DNA from 4 places in the Streptomyces doebereineriae genome. Region 2 is predicted to be linked to each of the others. Evidence: riboswitches for the same ligand, from Rfam matches in the RefSeq annotation. Region 2 holds a riboswitch; each other region holds the start of a gene.
What was found. Region 2 has a riboswitch for cyclic di-AMP ahead of RNB18_RS19050 (M23 family metallopeptidase). Riboswitches for the same ligand answer to the same signal wherever they lie in the genome.
Positions count from the first base shown of each region.

Region 1: linked by a shared signal. The riboswitch ahead of RNB18_RS48745 (transglycosylase family protein) and the one ahead of RNB18_RS19050 (M23 family metallopeptidase) in region 2 are both predicted to bind cyclic di-AMP.
Region 3: linked by a shared signal. The riboswitch ahead of RNB18_RS48025 (M23 family metallopeptidase) and the one ahead of RNB18_RS19050 (M23 family metallopeptidase) in region 2 are both predicted to bind cyclic di-AMP.
Region 4: linked by a shared signal. The riboswitch ahead of RNB18_RS41900 (C40 family peptidase) and the one ahead of RNB18_RS19050 (M23 family metallopeptidase) in region 2 are both predicted to bind cyclic di-AMP.

Region 1 is NZ_JAVREZ010000035.1:11,328-14,616, forward strand. It holds gene eno (phosphopyruvate hydratase) at 1-880, opposite strand, end outside; gene RNB18_RS48745 (transglycosylase family protein) at 1,174-1,854, opposite strand; cyclic di-AMP (ydaO/yuaA leader) riboswitch at 1,858-2,025, opposite strand; gene RNB18_RS48750 (transglycosylase family protein) at 2,231-3,211, opposite strand.
Region 2 is NZ_JAVREZ010000006.1:72,759-76,047, forward strand. It holds gene RNB18_RS19040 (M16 family metallopeptidase) at 1-568, shown strand, start outside; gene RNB18_RS19045 (M16 family metallopeptidase) at 565-1,953, shown strand; cyclic di-AMP (ydaO/yuaA leader) riboswitch at 2,145-2,311, shown strand; gene RNB18_RS19050 (M23 family metallopeptidase) at 2,325-3,077, shown strand; gene RNB18_RS19055 (GntR family transcriptional regulator) at 3,267-3,289, shown strand, end outside.
Region 3 is NZ_JAVREZ010000032.1:66,237-69,525, forward strand. It holds gene RNB18_RS48010 (hypothetical protein) at 1-152, opposite strand, end outside; tRNA gene RNB18_RS48015 (tRNA-Met) at 503-576, shown strand; gene RNB18_RS48020 (PP2C family protein-serine/threonine phosphatase) at 684-1,769, shown strand; cyclic di-AMP (ydaO/yuaA leader) riboswitch at 1,994-2,151, shown strand; gene RNB18_RS48025 (M23 family metallopeptidase) at 2,163-3,197, shown strand; gene RNB18_RS48030 (aldo/keto reductase) at 3,262-3,289, shown strand, end outside.
Region 4 is NZ_JAVREZ010000022.1:59,208-62,496, reverse strand. It holds gene RNB18_RS41910 (LysE family translocator) at 9-629, shown strand; gene RNB18_RS41905 (DUF6328 family protein) at 565-1,167, opposite strand; gene RNB18_RS41900 (C40 family peptidase) at 1,261-1,734, opposite strand; cyclic di-AMP (ydaO/yuaA leader) riboswitch at 1,738-1,871, opposite strand; gene RNB18_RS41895 (hypothetical protein) at 2,287-2,592, opposite strand; gene RNB18_RS41890 (ATP-dependent Clp protease proteolytic subunit) at 2,600-3,235, opposite strand.

The sequences.
Region 1 (3,289 bases), on a different contig from region 2:
CCCAGTCGTCCTCGAACAGCGGGTCCTCGATGGAGACGAGCGGGTAGGCCGCCACGAGCTCCTCGTAGTACTCCGTCATCTCGGCCGCTGAGCGGTCCTTGCCCTCGAACTGGTACTTGCCGTCCTTGTAGAACTCGGAGGCGGCGACGTCGAGCGCCAGGGCGACCTGCTCGCCGGGGATGTAACCGGCTTCCTTGATGGCCTCGAGGATGAGGTCCAGGGCGGCGCGGTTGGACTCCAGGTTCGGCGCGAAGCCGCCCTCGTCACCGAGGCCGGTGGACAGGCCCTTGCTCTTCAGGACCTTCTTGAGGGTGTGGTAGACCTCGGTGCCCCAGCGCAGCGCCTCGGAGAAGGACTCCGCGCCGATCGGGGCGATCATGAACTCCTGGATGTCCACGTTGGAGTCGGCGTGCGAGCCGCCGTTCAGGATGTTCATCATCGGCACCGGCAGCAGGTGCGCGTTCGGGCCGCCCAGGTAGCGGAAGAGCGGGAGGTCGCTGGCCTCGGAGGCGGCGTGGGCGACGGCGAGGGAGACGCCGAGGATGGCGTTGGCGCCGAGCGAGCCCTTGTTGTCGGTGGCGTCCAGGTCGAACATGGCCTGGTCGATCAGGCGCTGCTCGGTGGCGTCGTAGCCGACGAGCTCCGGGCCGATTTGCTCGATGACGGCGAGGACGGCCTTCTCGACACCCTTGCCCTGGTAGCGGTTGGGGTCACCGTCGCGGAGCTCGATGGCCTCGAAGGCACCCGTGGAGGCGCCGGACGGAACGGCGGCACGACCCGTGCTGCCGTCGTCGAGGCCGACCTCGACCTCGACCGTGGGGTTGCCTCGGGAGTCCAGGATTTCCCGGGCTACGACGACGTCGATGGACGGCACGAGCATCTCCTTCTTGGGGTGTGACACGGTCCGCCGGGACCGCGGTGGGTTCTGCGAGACCGAGCCTAACCGGCTCCGGTGGATCGGCCACCGTGTGGACCGCCCCGTGGACAGAACCGAGAGTAAATTGTTTCTGAACTGAACAAAGACGTCCCGGCAGCGGCGCATGAAAAACCCCGCTCCGGTGCGTACGGGGGAACACGCACCGGAGCGGGGAGCCCGTGGGGACGGGGGGGGACCCTCACGAGGCCTTCATCATGAAGGACACGGATGTGAGGGCGCTGTGGTTCGGCTGGGTCTTACTTCAGGTGCAGCTGCTGACCCGGGTAGATGAAGTCGGCGTCGGTGATGATGTCCTTGTTCAGCTTGAACAGCTTCTGCCAGCCGCCCTTGACCTGGTGCTTCTCGGCGATCGAGCTGAGGGTGTCACCCTTGACGACCTTGTACTCGCCGTCGCCCTTCTTGACCTTCTTGCCGGTCGGGGTGGTGACGGTCTTCTTGGCCGCCGGGCGGTCGGTCGAACGGGAGGCGCTCTGCTCCTCGGTCGAACGGCTGCTCGTGTTCGAGGAGCTGTTGGAGGAGGACGAGCTGCTGCCGCCGCTGTAGGTGGCGCTGGACAGGCCCGTGCCGCAGACCGGCCAGGCACCCTTGCCCTGCGAGGCGAGGACCTTCTCGGCGACGGCGATCTGCTGGGACTTGCTGGCCTGGTTGGCCTGCGCGGCGTACTGCGTGCCGCCGTACGCGGCCCAGGTGGAGGCCGAGAACTGGAGACCGCCGTAGTAGCCGTTGCCGGTGTTGATGGACCAGTTGCCGCCGGACTCGCACTGGGCGACGGTGTCCCACTCGGAGGCGGTGGCGGCGGAGGCGTTGCCGGCCGCCATCAGCGGGGCGGCGATGGCGACACCGGTGACACCGGCGAGCGCGGCGGCGCGGGTGGCCTTGGACGGACGACGGTGCTTGCCCTTACCGGAAAACAGCATGGTGGATCCCCTCACCGACGCCTGCGAGGTGAGCTGTCGGGTTCGGGCCGGTTGAGTTGCCCGGTCGCGCACCCTGCGGTGCGCGGCTTCACCCCAAGCCGGTCCAGCGTGAACTGCTGGGTCCGGCGCTTACCTTGGGTCCCCCGCTCCTGCCTACGGCGCTTGACGCGACGACTGTTCCCGTACGGCCGCTGGCAGGATTCGGCGTTGCGACAGACGGGGCTCGGGTTGCCGAGCGGTCACGACCGTAGACACGCGTTCGGCGGAATTTCAAAGACGATCAGGGCTTCTGAGACTCATCCCACACTTTCACCAAAGTGGACATTCGGTGCGAAGTGTGACGTGAACTCCCGCTGTTTTTCTGGGCTTTTCAGCCCTATTCAACCCCTGTGTCGAGCGCCTGACCGGCGACGATGTTGCTCGGGTCGGCCCCGATACGGTCCTTGTTCTCGGCGTAGAGGGCGCGCCATCCGCCGTCGAGGCCAAGGGAGTCGGCGATGGAGGCGAGGGAGTCGCCCTCCTGGACGGTGTAGGTACGGGCGGCGTGCCGGCCGACCGTGGCGGAAGCCGTGCTCTTCGTCGCACTCCCCTCGGCGCTGCCGCCCCGGTGCTTGCCGGAGCCGAGGGCGCCGACGTCCACGAGGGCCGAAGAGCTGCCCTCCTGCCACGACTTGTCCGCTTCATCCTCTTCTGGACTCACCACGGGCGAGCTGTCGGAAGGCTGCGCTTCTTCCGTGGCGGAACCTTCGGAACTCGAAGAGTTCTTTTTGTCCGACTTGGCGGAACCAGCGTCGCCGCTGGAGGAGGTGGCCGACGGCGAGGGAGTCGCGGACGAGCCGTCCAGCGCGTCGAGCAGACCGGAAGACTCCTCGGAGCCCGACGAGTTGGAGGAACCGGACGAATCGGATGATTCCGACGAGCCGGAGGCCGAAGCCGAGGGCGTCCCGCTCTCCAGACCCGTGTCGACATCCGCCGAGCCCGAGTCCTTGCTGAGACCGTTGAGCAGACCGCAGGTCGGCCATGCGGCGATGCCCTGGTCCGCGAGGAGCTTCTCGGCCACGGCTATCTGCTGGTTGCGGCTGGCCAGGTCCGCGGTCTTGGCGTACTCGAGGCCGCCGTACTTCTCCCAGTTCTCCTGGGACATCTGGAGGCCGCCGTAGTAGCCGTTGCCGTCGTTCGCGCTCCAGGAGCCGCCGCTCTCGCACTCCGCGACCCGGTCCCAGGTGGTGCCGGTGGCGGCGCTCGCTCCGGTCGCTCCAAGCAGTGGGATCGCGATGGCGGATCCCGTCACACCGGCCGCAATGAGGAGAGCCGGAGCCTGACGGGGGCGACGGTGACGACCGTTCCCGGAGAGCATGAGGGGACCTTTCCCGAGAGAGCAGGGACCTGCGCGGCGGATGTTGCAGGGCACCGCGCTGGTCCGTGAACGTATAGG
Region 2 (3,289 bases):
CGACCTCGCCCTCACCGTCCTCGGCGGCGGCGAGTCCTCCCGCCTCTACAACCGGCTCGTACGGCGCGACCGTACGGCCGTCGCGGCCGGCTTCGGCCTGCTGCGCCTGGCCGGTGCGCCCTCCCTGGGCTGGCTCGACGTGAAGACCTCCGGGGACGTCGAGGTACCGGTCATCGAGGCCGCCATCGACGAGGAGCTCGCCCGGTTCGCCGAGGAGGGCCCCACGGCCGAGGAAATGGAGCGCGCCCAGGCCCAGTTGGAGCGCGAGTGGCTGGACCGGCTCGGCACCGTCGCGGGCCGCGCCGACGAACTGTGCCGCTACGCCGTCCTGTTCGGCGACCCGCAGCTCGCCCTGTCCGCCGTACAGCGCGTCCTGGAGGTGAGCGCCGAGGAGGTCCAGGCGGTCGCCAAGGCCAAGCTGCGCCCCGACAACCGCGCGGTGCTCGTCTACGAGCCCACCGCCCCGGCCGAGATCGCCCAGAGCGCCGAGGACGCCGAGGGCGCCGAAGACCCGGAGTCCGCGGCCACCGTGGAAGCCACCGACGAGAACGAGGAGGCGGCCAAGTGACCGAGCTCGCCGCGATGGATTTCCACCCGCAGCCGCAGGCGGGCGAGCCCAAGGTCTGGGCCTTCCCCGCCCCCGAGCGCGGGACGCTCGACAACGGCCTCACGCTCCTGCGCTGCCACCGCCCCGGCCAGCAGGTCGTCGCCGTCGAGGTGCTCCTGGACGCACCCCTGGACGCCGAGCCGGCCGGCCTGGACGGCGTCGCCACGATTATGGCGCGTGCCTTCTCCGAGGGCACCGACAAGCACTCCGCCGAGGAGTTCGCCGCCGAGTTGGAGCGCTGCGGCGCCACCCTCGACGCGCACGCGGACCACCCGGGCGTCCGCCTCAGCCTCGAAGTGCCTGTCTCGCGCCTCGCCAAGGCGCTCGGTCTGCTCGCCGACGCCCTCAGGGCGCCCGCGTTCGCGGACAGCGAGGTCGAGCGGCTCGTCCGCAACCGCCTGGACGAGATCCCGCACGAGCTGGCCAACCCGTCCCGCCGCGCCGCCAAGGAGCTCTCCCGGGAGCTCTTCCCGACCGACTCGCGCATGTCGCGCCCGCGCCAGGGCACCGAGGAGACGGTCGAGAACATCGACTCCGCGGCCGTGCGCGGCTTCTACGAGAAGCATGTGCGCCCCGCCACCGCGACCGCCGTGGTGGTCGGCGACCTCACCGGCATCGACCTGGACGCCCTGCTCGGCGACACCCTCGGTTCCTGGACCGGCTCCACGGGCCGGCCGCGGCCGGTGCCGCCGGTGACCGCCGACGACACCGGCCGGGTCGTCATCGTGGACCGCCCGGGCGCCGTCCAGACGCAGCTGCTGATCGGCCGCATCGGCGCCGACCGGCACGCACGCGTGTGGCCCGCGCAGGTGCTCGGCACGTACTGCCTCGGCGGCACCCTCACCTCCCGCTTGGACCGTGTCCTGCGCGAGGAGAAGGGCTACACCTACGGTGTGCGCTCGTTCGGGCAGGTCCTCAGGTCCGCCCCGGACGGTTCGGGCGCCGCGATGCTCGCCATCAGCGGCTCCGTCGACACCCCGAACACCGGTCCCGCCCTGGACGACCTGTGGAAGGTGCTGCGCACGCTCGCCGAAGGCGGCCTCACCGACGCCGAGCGCGATGTCGCCGTACAGAACCTCGTCGGTGTGGCGCCGCTCAAGTACGAGACCGCGGCGGCCGTGGCGAGCACGCTGGCCGACCAGGTCGAGCAGCACCTGCCGGACGACTACCAGGCGGCCCTGTACCAGCAGCTCGCCGCGACCGGCACCGTCGAGGCCACCGCGGCCGTCGTGAACGCCTTCCCGGTGGACCGGCTGGTGACGGTCCTGGTCGGCGACGCGGCCGCCATCAAGGAGCCCGTCGAGGCCCTCGGCATCGGCGAAGTCAAGGTCGTGACGGCCGAGTAGAGGCACCCGACCTCGGGGGCCCTGGTGACGCAAGCGCCACCAGGGCCCTCAGATGTCCGAATTGGGCAGGAGGTTGCCTGTCTGCCCTGTGGGATGCGCTACAAAACCCGTGATCCGTTTGGGGATTGAAAGTGGCCCCGCTTAGCGTCCTCTGGGCTGTCCGTCAGGCACTGCGCCGCGCCCGCGGCACCGGACAGTCATCGCCGAGTCCCCGCATGGCGCGAGCCAGGGGAGCCGGGGACCCACATCACGCGTCCCTGGGGTGAATCGGACGCCCGCGCGAGCCGCGAGGGAGTCCGTAGGAGACCTTCCTGCTCCGAACCCGTCAGCTAACCCGGTAGGCGAGAAGGAAGGAAAGGACCAGCCACCACATGGCGTTCACCTGCGCCACCGGGAAGCACCGTCGTCCCAGCCGCATGAAGCGCACCACCGCCCGCGCGGCGGGCGTCGCGGCCCTCGCCACCACCGGCGTCATCGGCACCATCGCCGCCCCCGCATTCGCCGCCGACAACTCCGTCGAGCAGACCGGCCTCATGCCCGTCGTCAGCGCCGGTGAGTCCCTCGCCGACCAGCTCGACGCCCAGGCCGCCGCCCAGGCGCAGGCCGCCGCGCAGAAGAAGGCGGCGGCGGAGGCCAAGCGCAAGGCCGAGGCGCGCGCCAAGGAGATACGCGAGGCCAAGGAGCGCGCAGCCCGCGAGGCCGAGCGCGAGCGCCTCAACCGCTTCGTCGTCCCGATCTCCGGCTCCTACGTCTCGACCGGCTACAAGACCGGCGGCTCCCTGTGGTCGTCCGGCAGCCACACCGGTGTCGACTTCCACGCCGCGAGCGGCACTTCCGTGCACGCGGTCGGCCGCGGCACCGTCGTGGAGGCCGGCTGGGGCGGGTCGTACGGCAACGAGATCGTGATCAGGATGGCCGACGGCACGTACACCCAGTACGGCCACCTGTCGTCCATCGGCGTCTCGGTCGGCCAGTCGGTCACCCCGGGCCAGCAGATCGGACTGTCCGGCGCGACCGGCAACGTCACCGGGCCGCACCTGCACTTCGAGGCGCGCACCACCGCCGAGTACGGCTCGGACATCGACCCCGTCGCCTACCTGCGCTCGCACGGCGTGAACGTCTGACGACCCACCGCGCGATCTCCGCGAGGCCCCGGCTCCCCCGAGCCGGGGTTTCGTCGTTTCCGCCGCCCCGTTGTCCAAAAAATATCCTCGGATTCCGGTCCGCCGTCGGAAATTCCCGTTCATTGCAATAGAGTCACTGAACACACGTCAATCGGCGACGTTTCACGGGGATTAAGACGGAGGTCGGACATGCGTATTCCGGCGCACTCGGT
Region 3 (3,289 bases), on a different contig from region 2:
TGCTCCAGGCTCGTCACCACATAGGGAGAACCCGCCCGCACTGCCAGCCGGATGCTGCCGTTGCCGAACTCCGTCACCCGCAGGGTCCGGCCGCCGGAGAGCGGGATGTCCCGCTTGTCGATCTCCACCGGTCGCTCGTCGTCTGCCGCCATGACCCCCTCCTCGCTTCCGTGAGGGGCGCCACGGTACGCCGCCCTCGCCGGGCCGACCGGACCCGCGCCGCCTGCACAAGGGACCCGCTCCTCCCGTCCGGCAGCGCACGGTCACACCCCGCAGAGGCCGCCCACTTACGGCAGTCCGGCGAATCCCCGCCCCCCGGCCGTGCCGGGGCGCGGTGGTCCGCTCCACGGGTCCGGCCCCGGAGGCCGTCCTCGACACCATGGTGAACCGGCTCGGCGTCTCCGTCCCGGCCGCGCACAAGCTCGCCGAGGAGACCCGGCCGCCTCCGAAACAATCCTGGCGCGAACCACCCCGCGGATGACGTATGCTGGTCACACAACGACGCGGGGTGGAGCAGCTCGGTAGCTCGCTGGGCTCATAACCCAGAGGTCGCAGGTTCAAATCCTGTCCCCGCTACTCACGGCTCAGGGCCGGAGTCCAGTTACTGGACTCCGGCCCTGAGTGTTTCCCCCGGTCGGGCCACCCCGCTCGCCTCCCGCTCCCGCTCCGGGAAACCTGGAGGCGTGGAGCAGGAGGGGCCGATCTCGTACGCGCGCACCTTCGTTCGCCTGCTCCCGGCGCTGCTGCTCGTCGCGGGTGGGTGCTACGACTACCTCACACCGTCCCAGTTCTCCGCCGCGCCCCTCTTCACCGCCGCGCCTCTGGTCGCGGCCCCGCTCTACTCCAGGCGCGGCACCGTCCTCACCGGCCTCGCGACCGTCCTCGTCGTCCTCGCGGTCCACCTGCGGCTCGGCATCCTCCTCGAAGTCGACGCCGTCACCGAGACGGTCACCGTGGTGACGGTCGCCGTCCTCGCGGTCCTCATCAATCTCCTCGTCCGCCGCAGCAGCGAACGCCTCGCCTCCCAGCGCGAGATCGCCGAGGCCGCACAGCGGGCGGTGCTGCCCGGGCCCGCCGGGCGGATCGGCGGGTTCGACATCGCGGTGCGCTACGAGGCGGCCCAGGCGGACGCGTTCATCGGCGGGGACCTGTACGCCGTGCAGGACAGCCCGCACGGCGTACGGATGATCGTCGGGGACGTGCGCGGCAAGGGGATGGGGGCGGTGGCGGCCGTCGCGATCGTCATCGGGGCGTTCCGGGAGGCCGCCGAGCGGGAGACCACGCTGGAGGCCGTCGCCCGGCGGCTGGAGCGGGCGCTGGCGCGGGAGGCGACGCGGCGGGACAGCGTCGAGGTCTTCGAGGGGTTCACCACGGCCGTCCTCGCCGAACTCCCGCACGACGACGGGGTCGTACGGATCGTCAACCGCGGGCATCCGCCGCCCCTGCTGCTGCACACCGACGGCACGGTGCGCGCGCTGCCCGCCCAGGACCCCGCGCTGCCGCTCGGCATGGGCGACCTCGGCACCTGGCCCGACCGGGGCGAAAAGTACGGCTTCCCCGGCGGGGCCACACTGCTGCTGTATACGGACGGACTGTCCGAGGCGCGGGACCGGCAGGGGCGGTTCTACGACCCCGAGGCGCGGCTGGCCGGGCGCGCCTTCCGGGAGCCCGGCGCGCTGCTCGCCGCCCTCGTGGGGGAGGCGCGCCGGCATTCCGGTGGCTTCCTCACCGACGACCTGGCGCTGCTCGCCGTGCGACGGCCTTTGTGACGTGGGGTGAGCGGGTGAGCGCCCTCCGCATAACCACTGACGCGCAGTCAAAACCTGTGGGTTGCCTGAGGTGAGGTCAACTCGCCCGTTTTTCACCGTTCATGGGCCGTAAGTCCTGCCGGATTTCGTTAATGATCAAGCGGAACAGCTTGGAATCGGGCCCCCGGGTCTATTAACGTTCGATAACGCAGCGCGGTCGTCCCAGCCGTCACAAGAGATGGCTCCGTGCTCACGCGCCGAATTCCGCAAGGGAACCGGGGAACCACCAACTTGGGGTGAATCGCTCGTACTCCGCCGTGGCAGCACGGCGGGTATACGCGCGTAGGAGACCTTCCTGCTCCGAACCCGTCAGCTAACCCGGTAGGCGAGAAGGAAGGAAAGGAGTGCGCCCACGTGGCGAACCCGCCTGCCCCTGAGGCTCCGTTCGAGCCCGGTCAGCGCAGTACAGACACACTTGTGTACGGCGGCTACCGCGCCGACGACGAGGCCCCGCTGGGGGAGTGGAACCCCACCGCGGAGACCCTCCCCGCCGTACGTGGCCGGCATCGCGTCGCCAAGCAGCGTGGCGGAGGATTCGCCCGCAGCTCCACCGTTCTGGGCGTCGGTGTCATAGCCGCCGTCAGCGCGGGCGGGATGGCCAGCGCCAACACCGGCAAGCCGCCGGTCACGATCTCCATGCCCGACCTGCCCTCCGTGGGTTCGCTCATCTCGGACGACGCCGACTCCGCCGCGGACGACACGAGCGCCTTCAGCAGCGTCGGCGCCACCACCGCCGACACCACCAAGGGCACCTCGGACGCCGGTGAGGCACTGCGCTCGCGCATCCTGGCCCAGGCCGAGCGGCAGCAGGACCAGATCGACACCAAGGCCGCCCAGGCCGTCGCGGCCGCCGCCGAGAAGGAGGCCGACGCGGCCGCCGCCAAGGCGGAGAAGGACGCTCAGGAGAAGGCCGCCGCCGCGAAGAAGAAGGCGGAGGAGGCGGCCGCGAAGAAGGCCGAGGCCGAGCGCCTGGCCGAGCTCGCCAAGCAGTACACGCTGCCGACCTCGTCGTACACCATCACCTCGACCTTCGGTCAGGCCGGTTCGCTGTGGTCCTCCGGCTACCACACGGGCCTCGACTTCGCCGCGCCCACGGGCACGCTCATCAAGGCCATCCACAGCGGCACCATCACCGAGGCCGGCTGGGCCGGTTCCTATGGCTACCGCACGATCCTGACCCTCGACGACGGCACCGAGCTGTGGTTCTGCCACCAGTCCTCGATCAGCGTCAGCGTCGGCCAGAAGGTCAGCACCGGTGACGTCATCGGCCGCGTGGGCGCCACGGGCAACGTGACCGGCGCGCACCTGCACCTGGAGGTCCACCCGGGCGGCTCGGCCGACGGGATCGACCCGATGGCGTGGCTGCGCGGCAAGGGTCTCAACCCCTGAGGTTTACGGCGATTTAGCGCCCGTTGCGGAAGGCGGGCGTCCGCTGCTTGCGTTGACGTAGGACATGACTGCTTCTCCGCTTCGCAAGCTCG
Region 4 (3,289 bases), on a different contig from region 2:
TGGTCCGCATGGACGGACAGATCATCGCCTTCACCGGGGTCGCCGCCGGCATGGTCGCCATGCCGGGCGCCGACTTCACCGTCGTCGTACGCAACGCCCTGGTCTCCCGCCGGGCCGGGGTCGCCTGCGCGCTCGGCGTCGTGGGCGGGCTACTGGTCCACACGGCGCTCGCGGTGGCCGGCGTCGCCGCGGTGCTCACGGCCGTGCCCGCGCTGTTCCGGGCGCTTCAACTGCTGGGCGGGGGTTATGTGTTGTACCTGGGCGTACGGACCTTGCTGGACCTGCGGCGGACACGCACGGAGACCGTCGTCGAGGCCGGCGCGGCGGTACACCCCCTGCGGCAGGGGTTCGTCACCAACGCACTCAATCCCAAGGTCCCCATCACCTTCCTCAGTCTGCTGCCGCAGTTCGTGCCCCAGGGAAGCTCCGCGCTGCCCGGGACGCTGCCGCTCGCGCTGATCGTGGTCGTTCTCGCGCTGGTGTGGTTCCCGGCGGTGGCCGTGCTCGTGGACCGGCTGGGGCGGTGGCTGCGCCGGCCGCGGGCGGCCCGGGCCGTCGCCGGGGTCACCGCAGGCGCGTTGACGGTTCTCGGGGTGATGCTCCTGGCCGAGCCGCTGCTCGCGGCCTGACCACCTCGCGCTTCGCGGACGGAGGCGCCGGGTGCGGCTGTGCCGTCCTGCGTTCCTCGGCGAGTCCCGCCCGCCGGACCAGCCGGGGGAGCAGTCCCCACAGGCCCAGGCACACCAGCAGGGTCGCCGCGCCCGCGGCCACTCCGCCGGCCCGGCCCGTCGTCACGTCCACCACGAGCAGTACCGACCCGGTGAACGCGAGCACCAGAACCCCCATGCCGACCGTGGCCAGCCGGGAGGAGACCTGCACGATGCGGGCCTTGGCGCCGCGTTGGAAGAGCGAGCGGTGCAGGGCGGCGGGCGCGGTGAACAGGGCCGCCGCGAGTACCGCGAGGAGCAGCGTGGTGACGTACGTGGCGCGCTGGAAGGTGTCGAGGGACGGGAAGCGCTGGGTGAAGGCCAGGGTCAGCAGGAAGGCGAAGAGGATCTGCACCCCGGTCTGGGTGACGCGCAGTTCCTGGAGCAGCTCGCCGAAGTTGCGGTCGGCGCGCTCCAGCGGCGTCTCGTTGCGGGCGGTGCACGGGCGGTGGTCGGCCATGACGCCACGGGTAACCACCTGAGCCCGTGTCACGCGTGCCGGGGGACCCGAGGGGGCGGCGGGAGGTCAGGTCGCCACCACCCCCTCGGGGCGTCACTTGACCCGGCCGTACCAGACGCTCTTCGTCCAGATCTTCTGCAGCCTCACCACGTCCCCGGTCTTCGGGGCGTGCCAGATCTTTCCCTTCCCGGCGTAGATGCCGACGTGGTAGACGCTCGAACCCGAGTGGAAGAACACCAGGTCGCCGGCCTTACGGCTGCCGGCGCCGATGTGGCGGGTCTTGTTGTACTGCTGGGCCGCCGTACGAGGGAGCTTCTTGCCCGCCTTCTTGAACGAGTACAGCGTGAGCCCTGAGCAGTCGAAGCGGCGGGGCCCCGTGGCGCCGTACTTGTACGGCGAGCCCTTCTTGGAAGCCGCGACCTTGAGTGCCTTCGTCGCCGGCGTCGCGGCGGCGGCGTCGGCTGCGACACCCGGGACCACGACGGAGCCGCCCACGGCGGCGATGGCGAAGGCCGAGGCCGTACCGGCCCGGACCATCAGCGACGGGACACGATTGAGCGCAGTCATGCGCAACCCTTCGTCAGCCGCCTGTGAAGGATGACCTGTCGGATTCGGGCTGGCGAAGTTGCCCGGCCGCTGACGCGGCTTCACCCCAAGGGCTGCTCGGCCCGGTCATGGCGTGACCGTTCCGGCGACCCGTCGTGCCTGGGTCCTCCACTCCTGCCGATCCACTTCTGTCGACCGGTCATCCGGGCGGCGGCAGGACTCGGCGTCCGCCCGGACCGCCCCGCCGCTGCGGCGGGGGCTTGTCGTCAGTCAGGGATCTTGGCGCACGGATGTCCCAAAAACCCAACGGAACCGGGGGTTTGTGTTGTTACTCACCACTCACCCGTTCGGGTGGACACGTCTTCGAACGAAGGGGTGTCGAGGGCCCCGAAGGCCCCCGGACCAGCACAGGAACTCCTCATTCCGCTCCCGTACTACGCGCGTTGTGCAACTCCGGGGGTCCTGAAAAAGGAGCCGCGCCTCCTGCAAATGGTGGTACGTCGTTTGGTCCGTTTCAAAGGCCCTCCGGACGTCCCGTCAGACCGCGGGACGCCCGGAAATGCTGTCGGTGCGTCAATTGCCGGATTCGGGGGGCACGGTGACCCGGGACGTGCGCCGCTCTCCGTCCAGAACCCGAAGAGCTCGTGCCAGCGTCGCGGCGTGCAGCTCGCGCTCACCACGGCCGTGCATCAGCACGAGCGCGTCGCGCAGCTCGGTCGCCCTGCTCACCAGCGCCTGCGCCGCGCGCAGTCCGCCATAGGTGTCCTCGCGCCGGGCCGGGTTGATCCGGCCCAGCAGGTCGACCACGTCGAGATAACGGTCGATCAGCTCGCCCTCGGCGCGTGTGAGCGCGGGCAGCGGTGGAAGGTCCGGCACCATCTACGGCTCACCTCGCGTCCGGCGTGGTGCGCGAGGACTTGCGGCTCGGGACGATCGCGTCCGCGAGGCCGTAGTCCAGGGCGCCCTGCGCGTCCAGGATCTTGTCCCGCTCGATGTCCACGCTCACCTGCTCGGCGCTGCGCCCGGTGTGCCGGACGAGCATCTCCTCCAGGCAGGCCCGCACCCGGGTCAGTTCGTCGGCCTGGATGGCCAGATCGCTGGCCTGCCCCTGCACCGGCTCGCTCAGCGCGGGCTGGTGGATCACCACCCGCGCGCCCGGCAGCACGGAACGCTTGCCGGGGGTGCCGGCGGCCAGCAGCACGGCCGCGGAGGAACCGGCCTGCCCGAGGCACGTCGTCTCCACGTCACAACTGACGTACTGCATCGTGTCGTAGAGCGCCGACATCGCGCTGAACGAGCCGCCGGGGGAGTTGATGTACAGCGAGATGTCCCGGTCCGGGTCCTGGTACTCGAGGTACATGAACTGCGCCATCAGATCGTTCGCCGAGATGTCGTCGATCCGGGTCCCGAGGAAGACGATCCGCTCCTCCAGCAGCTTCGAGTACGGATCCATCGTCTTCTGCCCGGAACTCGTGCGCTCGTGGAATTCCGGCAGCACGTAACGGGCGGTCGGTCGGGTCATGGCGTACCCCTCCTCGCGGCAGGCTGTCTGTAAAAAATGTACAGGACGTACGTG